Regions from separate parts of the Cupriavidus sp. PET2-C1 genome, predicted to be linked through region 1. Evidence: predicted binding sites of a transcription regulator. Region 1 holds the regulator's gene; each other region holds the start of a gene.
What was found. Region 1 encodes FNR, which switches genes on or off when oxygen is low (the NO sensors DNR and NnrR bind a similar motif). Its sites were predicted from a motif close to TTGATNNNNATCAA; they were not measured.
Positions count from the first base shown of each region.

Region 1 (8,317 bases):
GACAGAATCCATGCGCGGCAAGCGTCTCAGGCAAAAGCAGCGCGCGCGCCACCCCGGCCAAGCCAAAGGCCACCACTGCAAGGCCAGCGCCAGCCCGCAACGCCGGGCGCCGCGAAAGCTGCCTGAGATAGCCGGACAGGCCCGAGATCACCAACAGATTCGGCAGGGTGCCCAGGCCAAACACGGCCATCACCAGCGCGCCCGACGCGGCATTGCCGGCCAGCAATGCCATGGCAAGGGCGCCGTACACCATGCCGCACGGGACCAGCCCCCAGGCTAGCCCCATGCCGTAGCGGCGCAGCAACCGGCCCTGCCCCTGCACCCGGGCCACAGCCGGCAAGCGCACCCCGACGGCGCCAAGGCCGCGCAGCAAGCCGCCCGCGCCACGGGCGGCGAGCCGCTCCAGCCAACCCGTACCCATGGTGCGCCCGCGCAACATCCACAAGCCCGACAACACCAGCATCACACTGCCGATCCCAAACAGCCAGCGCTGCAGCGGCAGGTACTGTGCCTTCCAGACGCCAGCACCAAGGGCGCCCAGCAAGGCCCCCAGCACCGCATACATGCTAAGCCGCCCGGCATGCATGACAAGCAGTTCCAGCAACCAATGGCCGGGACGCCGCAGCACCGTGGCAGGCACGCGCGCAACGCCGCCCTGCTCCGCCGCCAGCGCGATCCCGCCGCACATGGCGGCGCAGTGCACGCCGCCCAGCAAAGCCAGGGTAAATACGCTGATAAGCACGCCTATGGTCAACTTCTCCTCCCAATCACACAATCGCAACGCCCGGCGCGGTAAAATGCGTCGAACGCGCCCCCGCAGCTCCAAGAGGCGCTATCAACATGAGGCCTTGCGCCCGCGCACACCAGCGCGCTCGCACAACATGACGACGGGCACGGCAAGCCGCGCTGCACAGATAGCGCACTGCCGCAAGACCCGCGCGCCAGGCCGATGTGGATGGCGCTTCCAATCGACGACTCTCAACGTCAAGCTCTCAACTCAATGCGCCCGCCACATCGCGCTTGATTGACTGCGCTAAACCGACAGGCCCCAATTGCTCACCACCATTCCTATTACCGAGATGTCGCCCCGCTGCTCCACTTGCTCGCTCGGCCAGCTCTGCCTGCCCGTCGGCATGTCGCAGCAGGACCTCGAAAAGATGGATACGCTGGTCCAGGACCGGGTGCGCGTACGCAAGGGCGAAACCCTGTACCGCCTCGGCGATCCTCTCACCGCCGTCTACGCGATCCGCTTCGGCACGCTCAAGACCCACCTGACAATGGAAGACGGCCGCTCGCAGATCACGGGCTTCCACCTTCCCGGCGAAGTCGTCGGCCTTGACGGCCTCGGCGAGATGCAGCACGCGTCGGATGCCACCGCGCTGGAAGATACCGAAGTCTGCGTGGTGCGCTTCGGCGATCTCCAGACGTTGTCCAACGTCCTGCCTTCCCTGCAGCATCAGTTCATGCGCCTGATGAGCAAGGAGATCTCGCAGGACCAGGTCATGTTGATCACGCTCGGATCGATGCGCGCCGAGGAGCGGCTTGCCGCTTTCCTGATCAACCTGTCCGAGCGCTTGTCCGCGCGCGGCTATTCGGCCTCCGAATTCGTGCTGCGCATGAGCCGCGAGGAAATCGGCAGCTACCTGGGGCTCAAGCTCGAAACCGTCAGCCGCCTGTTCTCGCGCTTTGCGGAAGCCGGCCTGATCCAGATCCGCCAGCGCCACGTCAAGCTGGTCGACATGGTGGGGATCAAGCAGATCGTCAACAAATCCTGCTGACGTGCTCGTCGCGGGCCGCCCTCGCCCGCCGCGGCACGCCGCGATGCCGCGCCTGCTGGCCTGAACCGGCAAGGCGCGCATCGCAATCACTCCAGCTCGTCCGTGTCCGCCAGCCGCGTGGGCATGGTGTACAGCGTCAAGCCGCTCGACAGCGCGCACAGCACCCACGCGATCAGGAAGCCCACGGTGTAGACCGCCTCCCGCGATGCCTCGACCGGCTGGCCGAAGAAGCGCAGGTCACCGGGATCGACCATGGAGAATACCAGCGCGGTGGTCAGCCCGGCGACCAGGAAAGCGGGCCACAGCACCCACATCAGCCAGCGTAGTCTCATGATCACCTCGCTTGCGCCGCGACCGGCGCTGCCTGGCGTGCCGCGCTGCCCGCCTTCTCGACCACCAGGCCGTGGCGCGCCACCCCTTCCTCAATGGGTGGATCCGGGTGGGTCATAGCCAGCCAGATCGTGACCCCGCAGGCCACCATGGCCACGAACGGCCCACTCATCAGCAGCCACGGCCATGGCTCCTTCCACCAGGGATTGCTTTGCTGCGTCATCTGGCCTCCTCCTCTAGATCTAGATCGCGTATGTTGCGTACGGATTGGTGCATCCAGCGTCCCCGCCGCCTCATAGATTGCGCGGCACGATAAAGCTGGTGCTCTGTCGAATCTCTGCGCCATGGCTGCCCGCGCCCTCGTCGGGCACCGCGGTGACCGTGACCTCGATCTTGTGCGTGCCCTGCGCCGCGGCCTCGATCGGCACGCGCACCCGGATGGGAATCAGGCGATTGGACGTGGGTTCCAGGTTGCCGGCAGCGTGATCATATTCCACGGCCAGGCCCTTGAGCTCGCCGCTGCCCGCGCTGACGGCGACGCGCATCGGCGCCTCGGTCGTGTTGATCAGCTGCAGCCGGTACACGTTCTCGATCCAGCGCCCTTCCACCTCACGCCCCAGCGCGCCGCGGTCGCGGATGATATCGACCTTGAGCGGCGTGCGCATGGCCAGCGAGGCCATGAAGCCGGCGACCAGCGCCAGCCAGATCACCGAGTAGATCACCGTGCGCGGCCGCACCAGGCGCTTGCGCGCCACGGTCTCGGAGAGCGCGCTGCGCATGGCGTTCTCGGACGTATAGCGGATCAGCCCGCGCGGGTAGGCCATCTTGTCCATGACCTGGTTGCAGGCGTCGATACACGCGCCGCAGCCAATGCAGTCGTACTGCAGGCCATCCCGGATATCGATGCCAGTGGGACAGACCTGCACGCAGATGCTGCAATTCACGCACGAGCCCAGCCCGGCGGCCTTGTGGTCCGCCTTGCGCGAGCGGCTGCCGCGCGGTTCGCCGCGGCCCACGTCATAGGTGACCACATAGGTGTCGCGATCCACCATCACGCTCTGGAAGCGCGCATACGGGCACATGTACTTGCAGACCTGCTCGCGCATGAAGCCGGCGTTGCCCCAGGTGGCAAACGAGTAAAACAGCATCCAGAACGTCTGCCACGGGCCCAGCGAGAGGCTCAGCACCTGCGCGCCGAGCGTGCGAATGGGCGAGAAATAGCCGACGAAGGTAAAGCCCGTCCATAGCGCGATCACGATCCAGAGCGTGTGCTTGGTGGCCTTCAGGCGCAGCTTGCGCGCGCTCCAAGGATCGCCGTCCAGGCGGATGCGGGCAAAGCGGTCGCCTTCCACATGCCGCTCGATCCACATGAAGATCTCGGTGTACACCGTCTGCGGACACGCGTAGCCGCAGAACAGCCGCCCCGCGATCGCCGTGAAGAGAAACAGCGACACCGCGGAGATCACCAGCAGCACGGCAAGGTAGATCACGTCCTGGGGCCACAGCACCAGGCCGAATATATAGAACTTGCGCGCGCCGAGATCGAACAACATGGCCTGGCGGCCATTCCACTGCAGCCAGGGCATGCCATAGAAGAACAGCTGGGTCAGGACCACCATCCAGACCCGCCAGTTCGAGAACGCACCCGACACCGAGCGCGGATAGATCTTGCGGCGGACTTCGTACAGGGTCTCGTCCGACGTTTCCGCGTCCGCCGCGCCAGGCGTGGGCGCTCGCAGCGGTGCCCACGCGGCCCCGTTCCTTTGAAGCGGCTCCGGTCCGGGGGCGTTCATGAGCGAACACCCCCGCCGCGGTGCCGGCCCGGCTGACAAGCACAAGCGTGGTGGCTCATTGCTTGCCCCCCTCGCCTGCACCGCCACCGGTGTTGGACAGGCCCCAGACATAGGCCGTCAACATGCGGATACGCTCCGGCGTGAGGATTTCCTCGTGCGCCGGCATATGGTTGTTATGGCCCTTCAGGATGGCGTCGACGATGTTCGCCTCCGAGCTGCCGTACAGCCACACGCGGTCCGACAGGTTAGGCGCGCCAAGCGCCTGGTTGCCCTTGCCGGTGGAGCCATGGCAGGCCGCGCAGGTGGACTTGAACGTGCTCTCGCCGCGCGAGGCGCGGATCGGATCGTAAGACAGGCCGGACAGCGAACGCACGTATTGCGCCACGTCGCCAGCGAGCTTGCCGTCGATGGTCGAGGCGAACGACGGCATCACGCCGTTGCGGCCCTTGGTAATGGTCTGCGTGATGGTCTCGGGCTCCCCGCCGTACAGCCAGTCGTTGTCGGTCAGGTTGGGAAAGCCGTGGCTGCCGCGCGCATCGGAGCCGTGGCATTGCGCGCAGTAGTTGAGAAACAGGCGTTGCCCGATCTCGCGCGCCGCCGGGTCGGCCGCCACCTGCTTGACGTCCATCTGCATGTACTTGCCATAGACCTCGCGCTGCAGTTGCTCGGCTGCCTGGCGGTGCGCCTCCAGCTCAACCCGGCTGGAGGTCTTGAGCACGCCGGCGTAGGAACCCAGGCCGGGATACAGCACCAGGTAACCCAGGCCAAAGATGCATGCCAGCAGGAACATCCACATCCACCAGCGCGGCAACGGGTTGTTCAGCTCGCGCAGGTCGCCGTCCCACACGTGGCCGGTGTCCTCAGGGGCGCCCACAACCTTGGTGACCTTGCGCTGGGAGAACAGCAGCCACACGCACCAGACGATGCCGACCAGCGCGATGGCGGCAATGTAGTAGCTCCAGAAATCCGTGAAGAAGTCGCTCATGACTCAGTGTTCCTGCTTGGTGTTGTTTGCGCCGCCGGCATGACGCGCGACGCGGTGGCCGGCATCGGGGCGGGCGTCTTGGCATGCAGCCAGCGGCTCGTCGGGCAAGGCGAACGGCAGCATGGCCGACTCCTGGTTGGCCGCCTTGCGCCCGGACGACCAGGCCCACCAGCAGATGGCGATGAAGGCAGCCATCGAGACCACGGTGGAAAACGCGGTGAGCATTGCCATGGCTTACTCCTTGGCCGGCGTGGCCGCGGGCTGCGCGGCGGCCGCGGTATCGACCCGCACATTGCGCTTGGCGATCCCAAGCTCCTGCAGGTAAGCGACCATCGCGTCTTCCTCGGTCTTGCCGGCCAGCGTGGCAGGCGCCTGCTCGATCTCGGCGTCGGTGTACGGCACGCCAAGACGGCGCAGCGCACGCATGCGGTCGCGGACGTCATTGGTCTGCAACGGCGTTTTCTCCAGCCACGGGTAGGACGGCATCACCGATTCGGGCACCACGTCGCGCGGATTGCGCAAGTGGATGCGCTGCCAGTCATCGGAGTAGCGTCCGCCCACGCGCGCCAGGTCGGGACCAGTACGCTTGGAGCCCCACAGGAAGGGATGGTCGTAGACCGACTCGCCCGCCGTGGAGTAATGGCCATAGCGCTCGACATCGCCCTGCAACGTGCGCACCTGCTGCGAATGGCAGCCCACGCAGCCCTCGCGGATATAGATATCGCGGCCCATCAGGCGCAGCGCGGAGTACGGCTTGATCCCCGCGTCGGGCTCGGTGGTGGAGTGCTGGAAGAACAGCGGCACGATCTGGACGAGCCCGGCGATGCTGACCACCAGGATGGTGCAGAGGATCAGCCACCCGATATTCTTCTCCAGGGTCTCGTGCGTAAAGAAGCTTCGTTTTTCGGACATCGTTTCTATCCTGGAATGATCAATGGGCGGAGGCGGAAACGCTGGTCGGGATCAGTGCATCCACGGCAGGCTTGCCGATGATGGTCCTGGCCACGTTGTATGCCATCAGCAGCATGCCGGAGAGGAAGCACAAGCCACCCAGCAAGCGGATCAGGTAGAACGGGTACTTGGCCTTGACCGCTTCCACGAAAGCGTAGGTCAGCGTGCCGTCGGGCTGGGTGGCGCGCCACATCAGGCCCTCCATCACACCGGCGATCCACATCGAGGCGATGTACAGCACCACGCCGATGGTGGCGATCCAGAAATGCAGCTCGATCAGGCGCACGCTGTACATCTCCTTCTCGCCGAAGAGCCGCGGGATCAGGTAGTAGAGCGAGCCGATCGAGATCATCGCGACCCAGCCCAGCGCGCCGGAGTGCACGTGGCCAATGGTCCAGTCCGTGTAGTGCGACAACGCGTTGACGGTCTTGATCGACATCATCGAGCCCTCGAAGGTCGCCATGCCGTAGAACGACAGCGCCACCACCAGGAACTTGAGGATGGGATCGGTGCGCAGCTTGTGCCAGGCACCCGACAAGGTCATGATGCCGTTGATCATGCCGCCCCACGAAGGCGCCAGCAGGATCAGCGAGAACACCATGCCGAGCGATTGCGCCCAGTCCGGCAGCGAGGTGAACTGCAAGTGGTGGGGACCGGCCCACATATAGGTGAAGTTGAGCGCCCAGAAGTGAACGATCGACAGGCGGTAGGAATAGATCGGGCGGCCGGCCTGCTTGGGGATGAAGTAATACATCATGCCCAGGAAGCTGGTGGTCAGGAAGAAGCCCACCGCGTTATGGCCGTACCACCACTGCACCATGGCGTCCTGCACGCCGGCATAAGCCGAGTAGGACTTCCACATGCCCACCGGCATCTCGGCATTGTTGACGAGATGCAGGATGGCGATGGTCAGGATGTAGGCGCCGAAGAACCAGTTGGCCACGTAGATATGGCGGGTCTTGCGCTTCATGATGGTGCCGAAGAACACGATGGCATAAGCCACCCAGACCAGCGTGATCAGGATGTCGATCGGCCATTCGAGCTCGGCGTACTCCTTCGAGCTGGTGATGCCCAGCGGCAGCGTGATGACTGCGGCCACGATCACCAGTTGCCAGCCCCAGAACGTGAAGGCCGCCAGCGGGCCGCAGAACAGCCGCGCCTGGCAGGTGCGCTGCACGATGTAATACGAAGTAGCGAACAGCGCGCTGCCGCCGAAGGCGAAGATGACCGCGTTGGTGTGAAGCGGGCGCAAGCGTCCGAACGACAGCCATGGCGTGTTGAAATTAAGCTCCGGCCAGATCAACTGTGCCGCGAGCAGAACGCCTACGGCCATACCGACAATCCCCCAGACTACCGTCATGACGGCAAACTGCCGCACAACGCCGTAATTGAAGGTGTCGGCGCGAGAATACGCGGCGGTGACAGCCATTCAGACCCCCAGATTGGATAAACATGAATTGATGTTGTGACTGTAGGAAAAGCGGGCGCCGACCGTCTTGATCTGTGTCAAGCGCACCGGAAAGCCACCGAAAAGCATGGGAACTCAGGTGCGATGGCGTCTCACATCCGCACACACGGCAACGCGGCCGCACACGGCCACGGCTGCATTGCCGCGATCACTCAGGGCTTGTCGTTGTCGAGCAGAATGGCCTCGCCGGGCCGGTCGAGGTCGTCGTATTGCCCGGCATGCAGCGCCCACCAGAGCGCGCCGGCGATCACCGCGACCAGCACCAGGCTCATCGGCACCAGCAGGTAGAGCATGTCCATGGCGTCAGCCTCCAGGCTTGCCGGCGCGCAGCAGGCGCCAGGCGTTGGCCACCACCAGCAGCGACGACACCGACATGCCGATGCCCGCCATCCAGGCGGTGACATAGCCGCTTGCCGCCAGCGGGATGGCGATCACGTTATAGGCAAAGGCCCAGGCCAGGTTCTGGCGTACCACACGGCGGGTGCGGCGGGCCATCTTGAGCGCGTTCGCGATCTCCGCCACGCGGCCATGGGTCAGCACCGCGTCGGCGCCGGCCTGCGCCAGCGGCGCGCCGCTGCCGATGGCGATCGAGACTTGCGCCTGAGCCAGCACCGGCGCGTCGTTGATGCCGTCGCCCACCGCCAGCACCACGGCGCCGCCACGCTGCAGGCGCGCCACGTACTCGCGCTTGCCTTCAGGCGTGACGCCGCCCTCGCGGCGCGGGATCTGGAAATGATCGGCCCACCAGCCGACGGTGGCCGGCGTATCGCCCGAGACGAGATGGCAAGTCACGCCGAGCGCGCGCAACTCGCTGAGCAAGCGCGCGGATTGCTCGCGCGCCACATCGGCCAGCTCGAACACCGCCAGCGCACCGGCGGCGCTGCCCAGCCACACCAGCGTGGCGCCGCGGCGCTCGCTGCCGGCAAGTTCGGCGTGCCAGTCGGCGGCGCTGCCGTGCTCGCACAGCGCCTCCACGAACTCGCGGCGGCCAAGGCGGTAACGCTGCCCATCC
Region 1 covers NZ_CM137259.1:2,607,642-2,615,958, forward strand. The annotation lists gene ACX12D_RS11795 (sulfite exporter TauE/SafE family protein) at 1-754, opposite strand, end outside; gene fnr (fumarate/nitrate reduction transcriptional regulator Fnr) at 1,053-1,778, shown strand; gene ACX12D_RS11805 (hypothetical protein) at 1,865-2,110, opposite strand; gene ACX12D_RS11810 (membrane protein) at 2,113-2,331, opposite strand; gene ccoG (cytochrome c oxidase accessory protein CcoG) at 2,402-3,901, opposite strand; gene ccoP (cytochrome-c oxidase, cbb3-type subunit III) at 3,957-4,886, opposite strand; partial or broken gene ACX12D_RS11825 (cbb3-type cytochrome oxidase subunit 3) at 4,962-5,117, opposite strand; gene ccoO (cytochrome-c oxidase, cbb3-type subunit II) at 5,121-5,798, opposite strand; gene ccoN (cytochrome-c oxidase, cbb3-type subunit I) at 5,818-7,266, opposite strand; gene ccoS (cbb3-type cytochrome oxidase assembly protein CcoS) at 7,458-7,604, opposite strand; gene ACX12D_RS11845 (heavy metal translocating P-type ATPase) at 7,609-8,317, opposite strand, start outside.

Region 2 (4,469 bases), on a different replicon from region 1:
CCAACTATGACGACAACCTGCGGAGAATGCAGGACGGCCGAGCGCCAAGGAACGGCAAGCGTTTCCGCCAGATACATAGGGACATCGACATTGCCCTGCGTGAAGGCAAGTCAGTCGTGATCGAACTGGTTCGGAACGTGGACACCGACACCGAGCTCCTTGCCGCTGCGAAGAAGGTGCTGCAGCGAGCGCATGGATTGAGGAACTGAGCGTTGATGCAGGACAGGCTTACAGCCCACCCACCGTTTGGCCTGGCACACGCCCATCAATGATGTCCTGGGCAAATGACAACATCCCCCGCCGTGCCGCACCGATGTTTTCCCAAGGCTTTGCCGACGAAGGAAACACACGCGAATGCTCCGTACCTGGCTTCTGCCCTTCGCGGCAAATGACAACGGACGCATTGAAGCTCCGATCTGCCTTAGGTTGGTGCCACTCCCGAACCGCTGCGTGCTGGTAGACCAGCGGATAAATGTCGAACCCCTTGTAGCTGGCGCTTGGCTTGTCGTCCACAATGTGCTCCGGTTGATGGCAATGCGTGACTGTACTCGGTCTTCATGGCTTCATCACGTCGGCGATCAACTGACAACTAGCCGAAAGCCGGCGGATGCAGCTCCGGCACATACCCGGCCCGTAGCACCGCCACTGTCGAACGTAGGGTAAGGACGATTACTTCCGTCGCGGTGGTCACGCCTTCTTCCTCAACTCTGGCGATCCACCCTGCACGAAATTCGCGTAGAAGGCTTGTGTCTGTGCTGGTTTGGGGGCGTTCTTATATCTAATTAAGTGATCCAGGAGGGTTATGTCTTCCTCGCTTGAAGGGGTCTATCAAAAACTCCCGAAATGCTGCAGACGTCAATTCTTTTAGGGTCGCCTCCCTGGCAGTCGAGGGCGGATTACGGTCGCAGTACCGCGTAGCACGTGCGAACTCAATGTCAAAGCGATTCCAATCGAGCTTAGAGGCCAGTTCAATAAGGCTGCGCCGTACGCCTGGAGCTGTTCCAGCAGACGAGAGCGCAGCCGAGTTTCAAGAGCGCTTCGTGAATGTCGTGCCCGCCGATCGAAGCGAATGCGAAGACGACGGAAGTTGTGGGGCCACGAGTGAGTCCAAGAGGCCCGGATGCAGTGGGCGAGCCTGCTAGGGACCGCGACCGAGGTCCCAGAACTGATGCCGGTGGTCGCCAATGTCGGCTGCACGTTTCATGTGCCGATCGGCTATCCCGCAACACTGCGTGTCTCGGTGCATTGCACTCGGATTGGCAGGAGCAGTGTCGACCTTTGCTTCGAGATACGTGACGCGTCCCACCCCGACATCCATTTCGTTACGGCAACCGCGGTCTGGGTGTGGGTGGACAAGCAATCCGGACGATCCGCACCCGCGCCGGCAAGCGTCCGTGAGCGATGTATCGAGGCCTTGGCGGGCAGGGAGACGCGTTCCGAGCCGTAAGCAGTCTGCCCCGCTGTGCACGCGGACGGTGAACGCATGGGCGGGATGTTCGGAAGGTCTCATCCATGCAGCTTCGTGCTTGACGCCTACCGTTCCGATGGTGCAGGATTTCCGATCGGCCCATCCTGTTTCAATTCCTTCGCCAGGCGCTCGCACCGCACCGGCGGAGCAAGGTGCCGAGCATGGATCGAAGCGGCGCCGCCGAACCTGGACCGCCGGCACTTACCGGCGTTTTTTTCTCCGTTCCAAGAGCTAGCCATGAATGACCCACAAAAATCTCCGCCCACCATCGCCGAGGGTTGGCAAGCGCCGCCGGATCGCACCAGCGTGACCGACGACGCCCGCGTCGACGACATCATTCCGCTGCCTCCGCCAGAACACCTGATCCGTTTTTTCCCCATCCGCAACACGGCCGTCGAATCGCTGGTCACGCAGACACGTCAGCGCATCGCACGCATCCAGCATGGCGAGGACGACCGGCTGCTTGTGATCATGGGGCCGTGCTCGATCCACGATCCGCAGGCGGCGCTCGAGTACGCGCGGCTGTTGATGGCGCAGCGGCAGCGGCATGCCGAGTCGATTGAGATCGTGATGCGTGTGTATTTCGAGAAGCCCCGCACCACCGTCGGTTGGAAAGGGTTGATCAACGACCCCTATCTGGATGAGAGCTATCGCATCGACGAGGGCCTGCGCATCGCACGCAGCCTGTTGGTTGAGATCAATCGCCTTGGCTTGCCCGCGGCCGGCGAGTTGCTGGACGTGATTTCACCGCAGTACATCGGCGACCTGATCTGCTGGGGCGCGATTGGTGCCCGCACCACGGAAAGCCAGGTGCACCGCGAGCTGGCTTCGGGTCTGTCGGCGCCGATCGGCTTCAAGAACGGCACTGACGGGAATATCAAGATTGCCATCGACGCGATCCAGGCCGCTTCTCGACCGCACCACTTCCTGGGGGTGCACAAAAACGGGCAGGTGGCGACGGTACATACCAAGGGCAACCCGGATTGCCATGTCATTCTGCGCGGCGGCAAGGCCCCCAACTACGATGCGGAGTCCGTGGCGGCCGCATGCAGGCAATTGGAAGCGGCCGGGCTGGACAGCTTACTGATGGTGGATTTCAGCCATGCCAACAGCAACAAGCAGCACCAGCGGCAGGTCGATGTCGCGCGCGATGTGGCGCAACAGATCAGCAGCGGCAATCGATCCATCTTCGGGGTCATGGTCGAGAGCCACCTGGTCCCCGGTGCGCAGAAATTCAACCCGGGCGAGCACAATCCGTCCGCATTGACATACGGACAAAGCATTACCGATGCCTGTATCGGATGGGATGACTCGGTGGCAGTACTGGACATGCTTAGCGAGGCCGTCAAAGCGCGCCGCGGGCGCAATGCGAAGCAGTAGTGTATGACTTCAACGCGTGGTGGCGCCACGAGATACGGGTGGAGCTGCGTAGGCTGCGGCAACATCCTGGCTGGCTGCCACGTTCCGGCGCTTGAGGCGGATGAGCAATGATCCATATGTCACGGGTCGCCGTATATGGTGGGTTTCCGTGCATCTTCTTGCTGTTTGTCACGAATAATAATTCGATCAGGAACTTACAAATACACCGAACGCGAGAGACTCATTGCGGCGACCTGCTTTGCTGCAGGTGACTCTGCGCTCCGCTACCGCCATTTTTCCATGGAAAGTACTACAAGGGCTTCCCCATTGCGGCACATCGATCTGCCGGGCGACATGGCTTTCGAAGTGGCGATCGACAGGGGCATGCAGACCTGGGCATTACTGGGCAACCCTCAGCGCCGCGCGACTGGCCAAGACTAGTGAAACGCTCCTCTAGGGGACCGAAAGAAACCTTCTCTCAGGCACTGACGCGAAGCCGGCGCGCAAGAGCGAACCCACTATCGATCAGCCCGAGTTTTGGTCTATGTCTTGTGTAGGCCCTGTCGTCTCGCTGGCGTCGATGTCCCAATCCCCATGCAAGTACCAGTCGTCCCCCAGCAATTCCGCTGGGTGCTGCGTGCGGCTCGATCCGTTACCACAACCCATCGCATGGACGGCGCAGTATTTGTCACAGCCCCAGCAAACGCGCTCGGGATGCTTGGGGTGGAGGGGGAATTTCTTGACCATGGGACACAGCCTCGACTGCCATCTGTAGATGGCAGTATGCTGCCATCACGCGCGGGGCTGCTTGACCGAGATCAAGGCCGCAGTAGGACCTGCGGCCAACCCTCGCGTAGGCCCGGCGCGTGTGCGGGTTGCGAATCGCGAACGCAAAGAAACTCGATGAATCGCATGTTGGCCCGCTCGCCAGCCGCCGTGACCAGCACGGGCAATCGGTGCAGAGGCGCCGGCGCAATCCTGGCAACGCGGGCAACGACGGCGTCGCTCATGGCCGAATCACCCATGGCGCGCATGCCGCGCTTTCACTTCCGCGATGCCGGCCAGCATGTGCTGAAAGTCGCGCAGCGCGTGAGCTTCCTTGGGCATTTGCCTGAGGATCTCGAGTGCGGCGGCCTCCTCCGGCGGCAGATCGTTCAGGTCGACATGCTTGAGCAACAGGAGAAATGCATCGCTGATCCGGCCGATCTGCTTGCCGTAGCTCGCCACATCCAGCACCGCTTTCTCGATGTCCGGATTGGACGAGGCGCCAACATTGACGGTGTAGGATCCGACCTGGCTACCGAACATCGGGAAGTAGGCCATCCACGGGCTGATTGCCTGGAGGACGGGACCGGATAGGGGCAGGTTGACAGCAGTCATCGGACACCACCGCTATATGTGATAAGGACATTATCAGATATATGGAGGAGCGGTGAATCTGACCGCCAAAGGCACGGAGATCTGCTATCGCCTGTTTGATGCAGGGCATAACAGTCTAGGCGACCTGTAGACGGATGCCGCCAACCCACCCAGGGGAGGGTGCCCGCTCCGGTTAGGCTTCGGGGATCAGGAACTTGTCCCGGTTCTTCCCGAGCCAGGCCGGAGCGCGGCCACGGCCTGACCAGGTTGCGCCTGTCTTGGG
Region 2 covers NZ_JBTNRJ010000003.1:939,684-944,152, forward strand. The annotation lists gene ACX12D_RS38035 (hypothetical protein) at 1-209, shown strand, start outside; gene ACX12D_RS38040 (hypothetical protein) at 229-513, opposite strand; partial or broken gene ACX12D_RS38045 (IS5/IS1182 family transposase) at 969-1,107, opposite strand; gene ACX12D_RS38050 (acyl-CoA thioesterase) at 1,121-1,447, shown strand; gene ACX12D_RS38055 (3-deoxy-7-phosphoheptulonate synthase) at 1,706-2,848, shown strand; gene ACX12D_RS38060 (DUF3079 domain-containing protein) at 3,353-3,574, opposite strand; gene ACX12D_RS38065 (hypothetical protein) at 3,845-4,150, opposite strand; gene ACX12D_RS38070 (H-NS histone family protein) at 4,380-4,469, opposite strand, start outside.
Region 2: a site for FNR is predicted at 3,636-3,649, ahead of ACX12D_RS38060 (DUF3079 domain-containing protein). Genes of this name have one in related genera too.

Region 3 (8,317 bases), 1.5 Mb from region 1:
TGCACTTCATCCTCAGGCGCCTGCCCGCGCACGTGTTGCGGCAGGCCGAGGCGCGCGCCGGCGCCCAGACGGTACGAGCCCGCTAGCAGGCCAGGCGGCTCGCACCAGGCTGCCGCTTCAAGGCAGCAGGACGGTCGTGCCAGTAGTCTTGCGGCCTTCCAGGTCGCGATGCGCCTGCGCTACATCCGCCAGCGCGTAACGTTGGCGGACTTCAATCTTCACCCGGCCGCTGGTCACCATCTCGAACAGCTCGGCCGCCATCGGCTCCAGCAGTTCGCGATGGACCACATAGGTCATCAGCGTGGGCCGCGTGATGCGCAGCGAGCCCTTGTTGCCCAGCACGGACAGATCGAACGGCGGCACGGGGCCGGATGCATTGCCGAACACCACCATGGTGCCGCGCGGCTTCAGGCAATCCAGCGAGCCGTTGAAGGTGTCCTTGCCGACCGAGTCGTAGACCGCGGCGACGCCCTTGCCGCCGGTGATTTCCTTGACCTTGTCGACGAAGGACTCACGCGTGTAGACGATGGTGTGGTCGCACCCATGCGCGCGTGCCAGCGCGGCCTTTTCATCGCTGCCGGCGGTGCCGATCACGGTGGCGCCCAGCGCCTTGAGCCACTGGCTGGCGATCAGGCCAACGCCACCCGCGGCGGCGTGCAGCAGCACGGTGTCTCCTGCCTGCACGCGGTAGCTGTCGCGCAGCAGGTACTGCGTGGTCAGGCCCTGCAGCATCATCGCCGCGCCCTGCTCGAACGAGATCGCGTCCGGCAGGCGCACCACGATATCGGCCGGCATGACCCGCACCTGCGCATAGGCGCCCGTGGGACGGCCGGCATAAGCAACACGGTCGCCCACGCTCAGGTGCCCCACGCCGGCGCCAACCGCCTCCACCACGCCGGCGCCTTCCATGCCGAGGCCACCCGGCAGCGGCTGCTTGTACAACCCGCTGCGGAAATACACGTCGATGTAGTTGAGGCCAACCGCCTCGTGGCGCACGCGCACCTCGCCGGGGCCGGGATCCCCCACCTCGACATCAACCCACTGCATCACTTCGGGGCCGCCGGTCTCGAAAATGCGGATAGCCTTGCTCATGTCTCACTCCTTTTCCAGTTGCTGGGTGTTGCCATGTGTTGGTAGCTGTTGCTATGTGTTGATGCCGAAAATACGTCGGGCCGACGCGGCTTACTCCGGGTACATCCGCCGCAGCTCCGCGATCAACAGATCCGCGGTGGCCACATTGGTGGCACAGGGCACGTTGTGCACATCGCAGGCGCGCACCAGCGCATTGATATCGGGTTCGTGCGGTTGCGGCGTCATGGGGTCGCGCAGGAAAATCACCACGCCCACGCGGCCTTCGGCCAGTTGCGCGCCGATCTGCAGGTCGCCGCCCCAGGGGCCGGAGAGCATGCGCGTCACCGTCAGGCCGATTTCGTCGCTCAGGCGGCCGCCCGTGGTCCCGGTGGCCAGCAGTTCGCAACGCGACAGGAAATCGCGATGGCGGCCAGCAAAAGCCACGATGTCGTCTTTCTTGTGGTCGTGCGCAATCAGCGCAATACGAGGGGGAGTCATCGGCATCATCCTGGCCAATCAGAGAAAGGCCGGGCCGGCATGGCCCGGCCGGAAAACGCCCGCGGCGCCGGCACGGCCGCCAGGCCGCGCACGCGCCGCGGGTTGGGTCCGGCAGCAGCTTAGAGGTTGTTTCAAAATGAAGCGAAGCGGTTCTGGCTAGGCGCGCGGCCGCAGACAGTACAACTGGATCGGCCAAGGCCGCGCAACGACGCCAGAATCTTTTTGAAATGGCCTCTTAGAACGTGCCGGGGTAGGCGCCGCCATCGAGGAGCACGTTCTGCCCGGTCATGTACGCGGCGTGGCGGCTGCACAAGAAGGCGCAGGTGGCGCCGAACTCGGCCGGCTCGCCAAAGCGGCGGCTCGGGTTCTGCGCGGCGCGGCGCTTGGAGACTTCCTCGATCGACAGGCCGGCCTGCCTGGCGCCGCCTTCCATGGTCTTGTAGAGGCGATCCGTATTGAACGGGCCGGGCAGCAGGTTGTTCACCGTCACGCCGTGCTGCGCCACTTCGCGCGCCAGGCCGGCGACAAAGCCGGTCAGGCCCGAGCGCGCGCCGTTGGACAGGCCGAGCACATCGATCGGCGCCTTCACGGCGCCGCTGGTGATGTTGACGATGCGGCCCCATTTGCGCGCGATCATGCCGTCCACCGTGGCCTTGATCAGCTCGATCGGGGTCAGCATGTTGGCGTCGATCGCTGCCAGCCAGGCGTCGCGGTCCCAGTCGCGGAAATTGCCCGGCGGCGGGCCGCCGGCATTGTTGACGAGGATGTCCAGGTCGCCCAGCTTGGCGACGGCGTCCAGCGCCAGCTTTCGCCCAGCCGGGGTCGTGATGTCGGTGGCGACCGCCATCACGCGCCGGCCGTGGCGCGCGCGCAGGTCCGCCGCAGCTTTTTCCAGCGCCTCGGCGCCGCGCGCCACGATCACCACATCCACGCCTTCGGCAGCCAGCGCGTCGGCGCAGGCAAAACCGAGGCCCTTGCTGGCGCCACACACCAGCGCATGCTTGCCGCGCAATCCTAGATCCATCTCATCGACTCCTTGTGTCATCGAGGCGGCCACCCGCCTGCTTGTTGTCCAGCGTATCCATCGCCTTGCCGCCGCGACGAGCAGCCCGGGCCTTGCCCGCAGCCCCGCTCTTGGCCACCTTGCGCGCCGACAGCAAATATATCCCGCCCATCACCAGCGCGCTGCCGGCGAGCTGCACGCCGGTGATCGGCTCGCCCAGCAGCCAGAAGCCCAGGAACAAAGTGGAAACCGGTCCGAGCATACCCGCCTGCGATGCCATCGGCGCGCCGATGCGCGCCACCGCCACCATCGTCAGCGACACCGGCAGCACCGTGCAAAACACAGAATTGACAAGCGAAAGCCACATCACGGGGGCCGGCTGCAGCAGCTCCGCCAGCGGCCGGCGCAGCACCAGATATTGCACCACGCAGCACGCGGTGGAAACGCACATCGCATAGGCCACCAGCCGCAACGAACCAATGCGCTGCACCAATTCGCCTGACGCGATCAGGTAAATGCCGTAGGTCAGTGCGCTGCCGAGCACCAGCGCGGCACCGAGCCACACCTGGCCGCCGCTCACGTCGAGATCATGCGCGAAAACCAGCACGATGCCTATATAGGCCAGCGCCAGGGACAGCCACTGCCGCAGGCTGATGCGCCGCTTGAACAGCACGGCGCTGGCCAGCAGCACGAAGGACGGCGTCAGGAACAGGATCAGCCGCTCGAGCCCGGCCGTGATGTATTGCAGGCCGAGAAAGTCGAGGAAGCTGGACAGGTAGTAGCCGATGATGCCGAGGAACACGATGCGGCCACGATCGGCCCAGGACAGCGCCGGCAGGCGCCGCGACTGCCACCAGCCGATCGCCATGAACAGCGGCACGGCAAACAGCATGCGCAGGGTGATGACCATGACCGCATCGACCTGGTAGCGGTACATCAGCTTGGCGACGATCGCCTTGCCAGAAAAGAGGACGGCGCCGACGGCAGCCACGGCCAGGCCGGCGCGCTGCGATGCCGGCTCGGCGGCAGGCACGGTGCGGGAAAGTTGGGATGCAGACAAGGGAGAAGCCGGATAGTGGGGCCGCGCGCCGCTGGGCGCGGGCTGGCCGCCAGGGACGCGAGCCATTGTATTCGAAAAGAAGCAACTGCATCCGAGGCACATTGTGCTGCGCACAGGTGTTGGGCGCCGTGCCCCAACCCGCGTGCCCCAACCTATGCCGTGCCGATGGCGGCGGCGCCTGCTTCCCGTGCCTCGGCTTTCGCTGGCTTTCGCGGGTTTTCGCTATGTGGGACGGCGCACCTTCACGCCGTAGCCGCACGGCTAAGCTCTGCCAAGGAGAGTCCCGCGCTGCGTGCCGCCTTGTGTCCACCGCAGCCCTGGCGAGCCGGAACCGGGAGACTGGTCGTGGATGGCACGGACCGCAGCAAGCAATACGATGTACTGGACCTGATCCGGGCGCTGGCCGCGGGCCTGGTCTGCCTTGGCCATGTCCGGGCGCTGGTCATCGTCGACTATGCCGCGAGCGGGCCGCATGGCGGCGCGGCCGGCGTGGCGCTGCAGTTGTTCTATGCGCTTTGCAGCGTCGGCCACGAATGCGTGATCGTGTTCTTCCTGCTCTCGGGTTACCTGGTGGGCGGCACCGTGCGCCGCAAGATGACGCGTGGCGACTGGTCCTGGCGCAGCTACCTGGCTGACCGCATGACGCGGCTATGGATCGTACTGCTGCCCGCGCTGCTGCTCGGGCTGTTCTGGGACAGTGCCGGGATCCACCTGGCGTGGGGGCCGTTCTACCAGGGCACCGAGGGCAACGCGGCCCAGCAGATCGATATCTCGCATCACCTCGGCGTCGCGGGATTGGTTTGCAACGCGGCGTTCCTGCAAACCCTTGCCTGCCAGACCTATGGCTCCAACGGGCCGTTGTGGAGCCTGGCCAACGAATTCTGGTACTACCTCTGGTTCCCTGCGCTATACGGCGCCTGGCACCTGCGCCGCACGCCGCAGGCGTTGCTGTGCCTATTGGCGGCGCTGGTCACGATGGGCCTGTTCCATGGCCTGGTCGAAGGCTTCTTGTTCTGGCTGCTGGGTGTGCTGGCGCAAGCCCTGGAAGCAAGGCTGGCGCAGATCGCAGCGATCGCGCGGCGCAAGTGGCTGGTGCTGCCGGCGCTGCTGGTGTTCCTGGCCGCCATTGCACTGACCAAGCACAAGCCGTACGCCGATGCCGCCGTTGCGCTGGGCTTCTTCGTGCTGTTGCTGGCCGTGCTGTCGACCCGCATCCGTATCGGCCACGCCGGCTTGTCGCACCTGGCTACGCTGGCGTCCGGGTTTTCGTACTCGCTCTACCTGACGCATTTCCCGCTGACCCTGTTCATCGCCGCGGCCCTGGTCAAGGTCCGCCTGCCTGTCGGCGCTGGCAGCCTGGGCCTGGGCGCGCTGATCCTGCTGGGCTGCTATGCCTATGCCTTTGCCGTCTACTGGGTGTTCGAGCGCAATACCCAGCGCGTGCGCGGCCTGCTCGGGCGCCCGGCGCTGCCAGCGGCGCAGCGCGGGCAGAATATCTAGCCGCCATGCCGTTGCCCGGCTAGCCAGCCTGCCTGACTGGCAACCCTGGCAGCCAGCCTGAAACTGCCGTAAGCTCGCCGGTCGGCGCGTCAAACGCGCGCCGCATAAGAAAAACCAGGAGCATTCATGACGGCAGCACCCCACGATATTCTTTCCTCGCGCATTCCCGTTCCAGTCAAAAAGCAGACCGCCGCCCGCCCGCTGCTGGTAGCCGCCGCGGTTGCCATGCTCGCAAGCGGCTGGCTGCCCTCGGCCGCCAACGCGGCCGATTACCCCGTCAAGCCAATCCGCTTCATCGTGCCTTACGCCGCTGGCGGCACCACCGACCTCGTGGCGCGCACGGTCGGCCAGAAGGTGGCGGAGAAACTCGGCCAGCCCGTGGTCGTGGAGAACCGCCCCGGCGCTGGCGGCAATATCGGCATGGAGGCGGTCGCCAAGGCCGCGCCGGACGGCTACACCATCGGCTTCGGCGCCATCTCGACCAATGCGTTGAACCCGCATATCTACAAGCACGTGCCGTTCGACCCGCGCAAGGATTTCACCGCGGTCAGCCTGCTTGGCACCTCGACCATCGTGCTGGAAGTCAGCAACAGCCTGCCGGTGAAGAATGTGGCCGAACTGGTCAGCTATGCCAAGGCCCACCCCGGCCTGACCTACGCCACCGCGGGCACCGGCACGTCCATGCACCTGGCGGGCGCGATGTTCGCGCAGATGACGCAAACGGGCCTGACCCATGTGCCATACAAGGGCAGCAGCCCAGCCATCAACGACATGCTGGGCGGCCACGTGCAGGTGATGTTCGACAACCTGCCCGCCTCGCTGCCGCACATCCAGGGCGGCAAGCTGCGCGCGCTGGCGGTGGCCGGCAAGAGCCGCTCGCCGGCGCTGCCGAACGTGCCGACGCTGGCCGAGGCCGGCCTGGCGGGCTATGCCATCGAGCCCTGGTTCGGCGTCTACGGTCCGGCCGGGCTACCCGCGCCGGTGGTGCAGGCACTCAATGCCGCCTTTCTCGCGGCGCTGGGCAATGCCGACGTGAAGGACAAACTCGGGCAGGCGGGCTTCAATCCCAAGGGCTCGAGCGCGGCTGACCTGCAGTCGCTGACGCTGTCCGAGTACGAGAAATTCGGCAAGGTTGCCAAGAGCGCCAGCATCACGGTGGATTGAGCGCATGCGGCGCTGCGCGCTTGCGGCGGGAGGATCGCCGGGGGGCGCGGCGCCGCATCCATTACAATCCGGCTGCAACGGGCCCTCGCGCCCACTCCTGCCGACTACCCGCCATGAAGCAAGATCCGCGTTTCCCCAAGCTGTACATCCTCGATCACCCGCTGATCCAGCACAAGCTCTCCCATATGCGCGACAAGGACACCTCCACGCGCACGTTCCGCGAGCTGCTGCGGGAGATCACGCTGCTGATGGGCTATGAAATCACGCGCGACCTGCCGCTGACCACGCGCCGCATCGAGACGCCCTTGGTGGAGCTGGACGCACCCGTGATCGCCGGCAAGAAACTCACCATCGTGCCGGTGCTGCGCGCCGGCGTGGGCATGAGCGACGGCCTGGTCGAGCTGATTCCCTCGGCCCGCATTGGCCATATCGGCGTCTACCGCGACGACCAGCACCGTCCGGTGGAATACCTGGTGCGCCTGCCCGACGTGGAAGACCGCAGCTTTATCCTGTGCGACCCGATGGTCGCCACCGGCTACTCCGCCGCGCACGCGGTGGATGTGCTCAAGCGCCGCGGCGTCAAGGACGATGCGATCACGTTCGTGGCGCTGGTAGCCGCGCCGGAAGGCGTGGAGGTGTTCCAGAAGGCACATCCGGGCGTGAAGCTGTTCGTGGCTTCGCTGGACAGCCACCTGGACGAGCACGCATACATCATCCCGGGCCTGGGCGATGCGGGCGACCGGCTGTTCGGCACCAAGAACTGAGTTTTCCTGGCAAGCCGGGCACTGTCTGCGCCCGGCTTGACCGGCCTCAATCCCGCCGGCCGCGGCGCTCCCTAGACTATCGGCAGCGGCACACCGTCCGGTGTGCCTCGCCTGAACTGGGAGACCCACATGGCAGCCTTGAAGATCCTGTTTTCGACCCCCACCGGGCTGATGAGCCTGGCCGTCATCGCCTTCATCATCGGCATGGGCTGGTTCTTCACCCGGCTGTTCCTGCGCAAGATGCGGGAAGACGAGGCAGCGGCGCAACGCCGCTAAGGCGCGAGCCCCTCTCACTGGCGCTATCGCTGACGGACCGGCTGACGGACCGGCTGGCCGATACCATGCTGTGGCAATGCGCCACGCCCGCCTGTCTCGCCGGGCGTGGCCCGCCGGAGCCGCCTAGGGGCAGCGTCCCTACTTCTTCTTGCCCGAACCCAGCAAGCTGCCCAGCACGCCGCGAATCAGCTCGCGCCCGACCTGCGAGCCTACCGTGCGCGCGGCCGACTTGGCCATCGACTCCAGGATGGAATCGCCGCGCCCGGTCTTGCCGGTGCCCTTGGTCAGCCCGCCGAAGATCTCGCCCGCCTGTTCCAGCCAGCCGCCGCCCTGCGCGGGCGGGGCTTCGGGCTGGCCAATCGTGGGCACGGGCGCGGGTACGCCGCCGCCAGCGGCGGGGGCAGACCCAGGCGCGGCGGCGCGGCCCTTGAGCTTCTCGTAGGCCGACTCGCGATCGATGGTCTGCTCATAGGTGCCGGCCACCAGCGAGTTCGCCAGCAGTTGCTTGCGCTCGTCGTCGGTGATCGGGCCGATCCGGCTGCCGGGCGCCAGCACCCAGGCGCGCTCCGTGATGCCGGGAATGCCCTTGGCGTCCAGCAACGACACCAGCGCCTCGCCCACGCCGAGTTCCCCGATGGCCTTCTCCAGGTCCAGCCCCGGCTTGGCCCGCATGGTGGTGGCCGCCACCTTGACGGCCTTCTGGTCACGCGGCGTGAAGGCGCGCAGCGCGTGCTGCACACGGTTACCGAGCTGGCCCAGCACGGTATCGGGGATGTCGACAGGATTCTGCGTGACGAAATACACGCCAACGCCCTTGGAGCGGATCAGCCGCACCACCTGTTCGATCTTGTCGAGCAGGGCCTTGGGCGCGTCGTTGAACAGCAGGTGCGCCTCGTCGAAGAAGAACACCAGCTTGGGCTTGTCGAGATCGCCCGCCTCGGGCAGTTTCTCGAACAGCTCCGACAACAGCCAGAGCAGGAA
Region 3 covers NZ_CM137259.1:1,100,264-1,108,580, reverse strand. The annotation lists gene ACX12D_RS05025 (YkvA family protein) at 1-86, shown strand, start outside; gene ACX12D_RS05020 (quinone oxidoreductase family protein) at 118-1,092, opposite strand; gene ACX12D_RS05015 (methylglyoxal synthase) at 1,183-1,569, opposite strand; gene ACX12D_RS05010 (SDR family oxidoreductase) at 1,805-2,593, opposite strand; gene ACX12D_RS05005 (DMT family transporter) at 2,595-3,605, opposite strand; gene ACX12D_RS05000 (acyltransferase family protein) at 3,978-5,132, shown strand; gene ACX12D_RS04995 (Bug family tripartite tricarboxylate transporter substrate binding protein) at 5,358-6,296, shown strand; gene upp (uracil phosphoribosyltransferase) at 6,410-7,060, shown strand; gene ACX12D_RS04985 (DUF3149 domain-containing protein) at 7,190-7,336, shown strand; gene ACX12D_RS04980 (helicase HerA-like C-terminal domain-containing protein) at 7,475-8,317, opposite strand, start outside.
Region 3: a site for FNR is predicted at 7,097-7,110, ahead of ACX12D_RS04985 (DUF3149 domain-containing protein). Genes of this name have one in related genera too.

Region 4 (8,317 bases), on a different replicon from region 1:
ATGGCCAACGCGTTTTATCGGCAGCGGGTGAGCCAGCATATGTCGATCGGGCTGGAGGCGATTCGCATCTTGCGCGAGGGCGGTGCCGAGCAACTGCACTCGCGAAAGCTGCGTAGTTTTGACGAGCCGGCGTTCCGGTAGGCAGGCGAAATGCGCGGCCACGAAGGCGGTTCGCCATCCGCTATTGGCGATATGCCTTGGCAGGCATAGAATCTCGCGCTTCGCCCAGCTTCAGCACCATGACTACGAATCCCCATGCGGTTATGACGCTGGCCAGCCTGACGCTCGCGGGCTGCTTGCGTTACCCGCATGCATCGGGCCATCTCGTTCGCACCGCGACGATCGCGGCCTGCCTAGCCGATCTGCTCGGGCTGGATGCGGCGCACTGCGAGCGCATACGGCTCGTCACGCCGGCGCACGACGTGGGCAAGCTCGCTATCCCCGATGCCATTCTGCTCAAACCTGGCAAGCTGCTCCCTGAAGAGCGGCAGGTGATCGAGCGGCATGCCGAGATCGGCGCGAATATACTTGCGGGCAGCGCGGACGCGCTGATGCGTCTGGCGGCGCAAGTCGCGCACCATCACCATGAGCGTTTCGATGGCACGGGCTATCCACGCGGCCTGGCCGGCAAGGAGATCCCGCTGGCCGCGCGTATCGTGGCGCTCGCCGACGCGTTCGATGCCATGACGGAGTCGCGCTGCTATCGTCCCGGCATGAGCGACGACGATGCGTTGTCGATTGTCTCGGCAGGTTCCGGCACGCATTTCGACCCGGGCGTGGCGAGCGTTTTTCTCGCCAACATCCCGCAGATACTGCAGAGCCGGCAATCAGCGCAAGCGCTGCTTGATGCTGGCCCGGAGCTGGCCGTGGTCGCGCGCTTCTATGGCTTGAGTCGCAACGCATTGCGGCAGATCCCGCGCCCAGCCAGAGCCTGACGCGGTATCAGCCGCGCGCTCGTTGTGCGGTGGCGTGCCGTTCCGCGTTTCGTCAGAAGCGGTAGCCCACACCCATGCTGAACAGCCACGGGTCCAGGCTCACGTTCGAGACCTTCACGCCGGCCGCCTTCACATCGCTCGACAGCCACACCTTCTTGACGTCGGCATTGAGGAACCAGTTCTTGGTGAGCTTGTAGTCCATGCCGATCTGCAGGGCCGGCGCCACGCTCCAGCTATCGAGCGACAGCGAATTGTTGGCAATGTCGGCGCCCCAGATGCGCGTGAAGTTCAGGCCGGCGCCGATATACGGGCGGAAGGTGCCGTTGGGAATGAAGTGATACTGCACCAGCAGCGTCGGCGGCAGATGGGTGAAGGAGCCGATCTTGTTGCCATCCAGGTAGACGTTCTGCTTCTGCGGCACGGTCAGCACCAGCTCGGCGGCGATGTGCGGCGTGAAGAAGTAGGTGACATCGAGTTCTGGAATCCACTTGTTGTTGACCGTGATGCGGTCCGAGGCGCCAACGCCGCCGATCGGGTCGGACTTGCCGGCCATGTCGAGATAGGTGCCGCGCAGGCGCACCATCCAGTTGCCCTGCGCTTCATCGGCAGCAGCAGCGGGTGTTGCGGCAACGGCGCCGAGCACGGCAAGGGTAGCAATGGCGGTGGTGCACAGACGGGTAGGCAGGTGCTTCTTCATGATGGTTGGCTCGTGTTTTAGGAAACTTCACGCACAGTGTGGCGCAGCGTTTCCGGTCGAGCCTTGACCGAGAGCAAGAAGATGGGCATCGGTGGCGCGCACACGCGCATGCGTCGCCGCGTTGCGACAGTCCCCGCTCGCGCCGGGGTGCTTGCGCGCGAGCCGCGCGGCGCGCTTTCGCATTTCCAATCCCGGGCCGGGCTTCTAAGGACATGCGCAAATATTCGTGGCAGCAAGTTTGCGCCCGCCTTACGCTGTGCACACAGTCAAGCAACGAGCATGTCGTGGGCGTCCCGCAAGGGCGTCTTTCCGGGTGTGCCCCGTGGGGGCGGGGCACACCGGTTTTTCTGCGCCGAGGCCTTGGGCCCGGGCGCGGGCGGCATCAATCGGCCAGGGCTTGCTCGCGCCGCGGCTGGCTGGCCGCACGCAGGTGGCGGTTCACGCCCGACACCACGGCCTTGAGCGATGCCGTGACGATACTGGCATCGATGCCGGCGCCGAAGCCCGTGGCGGAGTCTCCTACCCGCACTTCCACATAGCAGGCCGCGGCAGCATTGGCGCCGCTTGACAGCGCGTGCTCGTGGTAATCCATCACCCGTACCGGCATGTCCAGCGCGCCTTTGAGGCCGCTGACAAACGCATCGATCGGGCCGTTGCCCCGGCCGCGCGCGCTGACCGCTTGGCCATCGCGCAGCAGCGCCACTTCGATCTCGACGTGGCCGTCGCTGCCGGACACCATCTGGTGGCCCACATAGCGCAGCGGCGCCTCATCTTCGAGATACTCGCGCTTGAACAAGCCATACAAGTCATCGGCGCTGGCTTCGAGCCCGCTCTCGTCGGTCATCGACTGCACCGCGCGGCTGAACTCGATCTGCAGGCGGCGCGGCATATAGATGCCATGCACCTGTTCGAGCAGGTAAGCCATGCCGCCCTTGCCGGACTGGCTGTTCACGCGGATCACCGCATCGTAGCTGCGGCCAAGGTCGGCCGGGTCGATCGGCAGGTAAGGCACCTCCCAGATCGCATCCGCCTTCTGCTGTGCGAAGCCCTTGCGAATCGCATCCTGGTGCGAGCCTGAGAAGGCCGTGAAGACGAGGTCGCCCACATACGGGTGGCGCGGATGCACGGGGAGCTGGTTGCAATCCTCCACGCACTGGCGCACTTCATCGATGTCGGAAAAATCGAGCTCGGGGTCCACGCCCTGCGTGTAGAGATTCAACGCCAGCGTCACCAGGTCGACATTGCCGGTGCGCTCGCCATTGCCAAACAAGCAGCCTTCCACGCGATCGGCGCCGGCCATCACGGCAAGCTCGGCGGCTGCCACGGCGGTGCCACGGTCATTGTGCGGGTGCACCGACAGTACGATGTCTGCGCGCCGTGCAAGATGCCGGTGCATCCATTCGATCTGGTCGGCGAAGAGATTGGGCGTGCTGCATTCCACCGTGGTCGGCAGGTTGAGAATGAGCGGGCGCGTGGCGCTAGGCTGCCAGATCGCGGATACCGCATCGCAAACCTCGAGCGAGAAATCCAGCTCGGTCATGCTGAAGGTCTCGGGCGAGTATTCGTAGCTCCATGCCGTTTCGGGCATGCCGTCGGTCAGCGTCTTGATCAGGCGCGTGCCCGCCAGCGCGATCTCCTTGACCTCCTCGCGGCTTGCACCAAACACGATGCGGCGAAACGCGGGGGCGATGGGGTTGTAGAGATGCACCACGGCGCGCGCGGCGCCGCGCACGGATTCGATGGTGCGCTGTATCAGGTCTTCGCGCGCCTGGGTCAGCACCACGATGGTCACGTCGTCCGGGATGCGGTCTTCCTCGATCAGCATCCGCACGAAATCGAAATCGGTCTGCGAGGCCGAGGGAAACGCCACCTCGATCTGCTTGAGCCCGATCTTGACCAGCTGCTCGAAGAAGCGGAGCTTGCGCTGCGGATTCATCGGCTCGATCAGGGCCTGGTTGCCATCGCGCAGATCCGTGCTCATCCAGACCGGCGCGCGCGTGATGCGCTTGGCGGGCCAGGTTCGGTCGGCGATATCTACGGTGGTGGCAGGGCGGTATTTGGTGGCGGGGTTGCGCAACATCATGACGGTTCTCCTTCCTCGCGGGAAGATGCAAGACACAAGTAGCAAAAAGCAAAAAGCAAAAAGCAGGACGCAAGATCGCCAGGGCGCTGAAGCGCTCAACGGCGAAGGCGTCAGAAAGCTATTGCGGAAAAAGGGTGGCGCGAGGCTGCCGAACTGCCACTAGGCCCTAGGCCCGGCAACCGATCAGTAGGTCTAGCAGTAGCGAGGAGGAAAGACGCGGCGCCGACAGGGCCGGTGCAAGGGGAGCAATGGCGGTACCCAGCGCGCGACCTGCTGCCGGCACGCGCGCGGCTGCAGCGATGCGGGAGGCATCGGCGGCGCGGCGGTGGAAGCAGGTGGCTTGGTGCATTGCGTGGTGTGTGTGAGCGGTGCGGATGACGCGGCTTACGCAAGGTGCGTCGATCACTTGCACATGTACTTGTCATGCATGCCGAGCCCGCTTTTCAGCGCCCGGCATCCGGCAAGAATAGTCGAGAACGCGAACGGGCGTCAAGGACGCGTGGGACGAGTGCGCCGAGTCCCCTGCGGATAACCGGTTTGCCAGCCACCTCCGCCTGGCCATCAGCACGGACTTGTCTTTCAATGATCCGTCCCCGGACGGCCGCCTGCTGGAGATCGTGCCGCGCAGGTGCCGACGAGGAGGGAAAGAGGGGAGGGAGGTGGTGCCGAAGACGCCGTGAACCAGCGTGGCGAACCCAAAGCGTACCCGTTTCTGCGTGGATCAAAAACGTGGCCAGCGATGGGTTTTGGGGCGTATCAGCGCTTGGCCACGAAGCGGATGACCTGCTCGCCGGCCTGTTGGGCGGGCACTTGCTGCACGCTGTCGGTGGTGCTGGAGCCGCAGGTATTGCAGCCGCCGCTGTCGCAGCCGCTGGCGCAGCCGGCCGCTGCCTGCGGTGCCAGCCAGGCCACCGCGCGCTGGCGCCACCCGGTGGCCGCGGTGCCACCCAGGCGCGCCGCCAGCCCGCTCTTGATCCGTTCACGGGTGCGCGGTGCATAGCGAGCCAGCACGGAGAGCGTGCAGGCCAGCACGATCAGCGGCACCAGCAGGGTTTCAAAGGCGTGGTAAAGGCTCATGGCTGCAATGTCCTCGCTTTAGCTCAGCATCAGGGTGATGCGGTACGTGGCAAAGGCAGCCAGGTAACCCAGGCTTGCCAGGTAGGCCGTCGAGGCGGCCATCACCTTCCAGGAGCCGGTTTCGCGCCGGATCACCGCCATGGTGGAGATGCATTGCGGCGCGAACACGTACCAGGCCAGCAGCGACAGCGCCGTGGCGAGCGACCATTGCGCGGCGATCATCGGCACCAGCTGGCTGGCCATGGCGTCCTCGCTGCCGGACAGCGCATAGACGGTGGCCAGCGCGCCAACGGCAACTTCGCGCGCGGCCAGGCCCGGCACCAGCGCGATGCAGATCTGCCAATTGAAGCCGATCGGGGCAAAAACATGCTCCAGCGCCCGGCCGATCATGCCGGCGAAGCTGTAGTCGATGGCCGGGGCGGTGGCGCCGTCCGGCGGCGACGGGAACGTGGCCAGGAACCACAGCAGCACCGTCAGTGTCAGGATCACCTTGCCCACGCGGGACAGGAAGATGCGGGCACGCTCCCACAGGCCGATCGCCACGTCGCGCGCATTGGGGATGCGGTACGAGGGCAGTTCCATCATCAGCGGGTGGTCGGTGCGGTCGCGGCGGAAATACTTCAGCACGTACGCCACCACCAGCGCGCTCACGATGCCCGCCACATAGAGGACGAACAGCACCAGGCCCTGCAGGTTGAACATCCCCATCACCGTGCGCGCCGGGATGAAGGCGCCGATCAGCAGGGCGTACACGGGCAGGCGCGCGGAGCACGTCATCAGCGGGGCCACCAGGATGGTCGCGAGGCGGTCGCGCGGGTCCTGGATGGTACGCGTGGCCATGATGCCGGGAATCGCGCAGGCAAAGCTGGAGAGCAGCGGGATAAAGGAGCGGCCGGACAAGCCGGCCCCCATCATCAGGCGGTCAAGCAGGAAGGCGGCGCGCGGCAGGTAGCCGGACTCCTCCAGCGTCAGGATGAACAGGAACAGGATCAGGATCTGCGGCAGGAACACGACGACGGCGCCCAGGCCGGCGATCAGGCCATCCACCAGCAGGCTGCGCAGCATGCCCTCGGGCAGATGACTGCCGACGATCTCGCCGAACCAGTGCACGCCGCCCTCGATGCCGTCCATCAGCGGGGCGGCCCAGGAGAACACCGCCTGGAACATCAGGAACAGCAGCACGGCCAGGATGATCAGGCCGAACACCGGATGCAGCAGGATGCGGTCGAGGCGGTCGTCGATGGCCGCGGTGCGTGCCGGCATGGTCACGGCGGCATCCAGCAGGCGCTTGACCTCCTGGTGCACGTCCAGGTCGGATGCCGGCTCGGGGGCTGCAGCCGGCACTTCAGGCAAGGCCGCGTCCAGAGCGGCCAGCAGGCTGGCGGCGCCATCGCGCTTGACGGCAATCGTACGGACCACCGGCACGCCGAGCGCGGCGGCCAGCTTGTCGTGGTCGATGTGGATGCCGCGCTTGGCCGCGGCATCGCTCATGTTGAGCACCAGCACCATCGGCAGGCCGAGGCGGCGCAGTTCCAGCACGAAGCGCAGGTGCAGGCGCAAATTGGTGGCATCCACCACCGACACCAGCAGGTCCGGGCGCGGCTCGCCCGGGCGCTTGCCCAGGCAGACGTCGCGCGTGATGGCTTCATCCAGGCTGGCTGCGTGCAGGCTATAGGCACCCGGCAGGTCCAGCACACGCACCTGCCGGCCGGCCGGCGAGACAAAATGGCCTTCCTTGCGCTCGACGGTGACGCCGGCGTAGTTGGCCACCTTCTGGCGGCTGCCGGTCAGGCGATTGAACAGCGCGGTCTTGCCGCAATTGGGATTGCCCACCAGCGCAACGCGCAATGCGGGACGCTGGGAAGCGGAAGTCGGGGTGGCGACAGACATATTCTTGGCAGGTGCCCGGTCAGGCAGCGGAACGTTTGGCGGCGGGCGCGTCGGGCTGCGCTGCCGGCGTGATGCTGGAGACGGTGGCGCTTAGCGCTTCCACGGTAATGCGAGCCGCTTCGGCGCGGCGCAAGGCAAACCGGGTAAAGCCCACCTGGGCGACAAGGGGATCCATGCCGAACGGTCCCAGCGCGATGACCTGTACGGCTTCACCCGGCACAAAGCCGAGTTCGCGCAGGCGGCGTGCCACCGGATCGTTAGGAGAATTGTCATCGATCGAGACGATGACAGCGGCGGTGCGCCGCGGAAGTTCAGACAACCGCATGTGGCTTCCAGTCCGTTGGCGCGAGGCACGGCACGCGGTCGGCAAACTCACACCAGGGTTGGTAAATGAAAATCGTTCCTATTGTAGCTGATTTGCCTGCGGGTGTTTTGATTTCGCGCCGTTGTGCTATTAGTGCGCGCTTGCATGCATGGCGCACGACAATGCCGGCGGTCCGCCATCGCCCCAAAGCGCACGTCAGGCATCAATCTGTCGCGCCCGACCATGCGGCACCCTGTGCGGGTGCCGCGCCTTGCTCACCGTGCCGCAGCCTAGCCCGGGCTAGAACTTGTGGCGGATGCCCGCCACCGCGCCAAGCTGGTTCAGGCCGGGGCCGATGCTGGCCTGGATGCCATTCAGGCCGACGCGCGAACCGTCCTTGTTCTTGACGTATCCGAGCGTCAGGTAGCCATCGGTGCGCTTGGACAGCGCGTAGTCCAGCGTGCCGACCAGGCTCCAGGGATCTTGCGCGCTGCGCTTGTCGTTCATCACGTAGGCCGACGCACTCAACGTCAGCGCTGGCGTAAACGCATAGCTCGCGCCGAGCCAGAACAGGTCGTTCCGGCGCGCCGCCACGGTAGGAGTGCTGCCAATGTCGCCGCTCAGCCAGCGATAGCCCGCGAACACCTTGGCGCGAGCGAATGCATAGCTGCCGGCTACGGCGATGCGCCGGTCGCGCTGCGCCGGGTTTTGGCCGGACAGGCCGGTGGTGCCCTGCTGCTGGTCGTAGATGATCGTGGCCCCGGCGTTGCCCGTGGCGTATTCCAGCGCGGTGCTCCAGGCGCGGTCGTTCCGTGCGTTGCCGGCGGTCTCGCCCGTGATGGTGCTGGTGGTGCTGGTGGTGCCGGTGGTTACGGAGGTCCCGCGCGCGAACGCGTACATCGCGCTGGCCGTCAGCCCGCCGAACTTCACTACGTACTTGGCGGCGTTGTCGTAGCGTCCCGCGAGTGAGCTATCCATCAGGAATGCGGAGTAGCGCGGCGCGATGGCCATGGCGTCGTAGTTGATCAGGATGTCGTAGAGCAGGCTGTTCTGGTGCCCCGCGGTGATCCGCCCATAGGGCGTGTTCAAGCCGGCATAGGCCTGCCGCCCGAACAGCCGGCCGGCCTGGCCCAGCGTGCCCGCATCGATATCGAAGCCGCTCTCGAGTACGAACAGCGCGCTGGTGCCGCCGCCGAGGTCTTCCGTGCCGCGCAGGCCCCAGCGCGAGCCGGACAGGTTGCCCGAAGCCATCCGCGCGAGGGCGTTACCGCTGGCGTCGGCGTGGGTGAGGTACTCGATGCCGACGTCGGCAACGCCATAGAGTACCAGGC
Region 4 covers NZ_CM137260.1:2,119,941-2,128,257, reverse strand. The annotation lists gene ACX12D_RS29580 (AMP nucleosidase) at 1-141, shown strand, start outside; gene ACX12D_RS29575 (HD-GYP domain-containing protein) at 240-935, shown strand; gene ACX12D_RS29570 (OmpW/AlkL family protein) at 988-1,632, opposite strand; gene leuA (2-isopropylmalate synthase) at 2,015-3,712, opposite strand; gene ACX12D_RS29560 (DUF6587 family protein) at 4,472-4,792, opposite strand; gene feoB (ferrous iron transport protein B) at 4,811-6,682, opposite strand; gene ACX12D_RS29550 (FeoA family protein) at 6,702-7,007, opposite strand; gene ACX12D_RS29545 (porin) at 7,287-8,317, opposite strand, start outside.
Region 4: a site for FNR is predicted at 1,696-1,709, ahead of ACX12D_RS29570 (OmpW/AlkL family protein). Genes of this name have one in related genera too.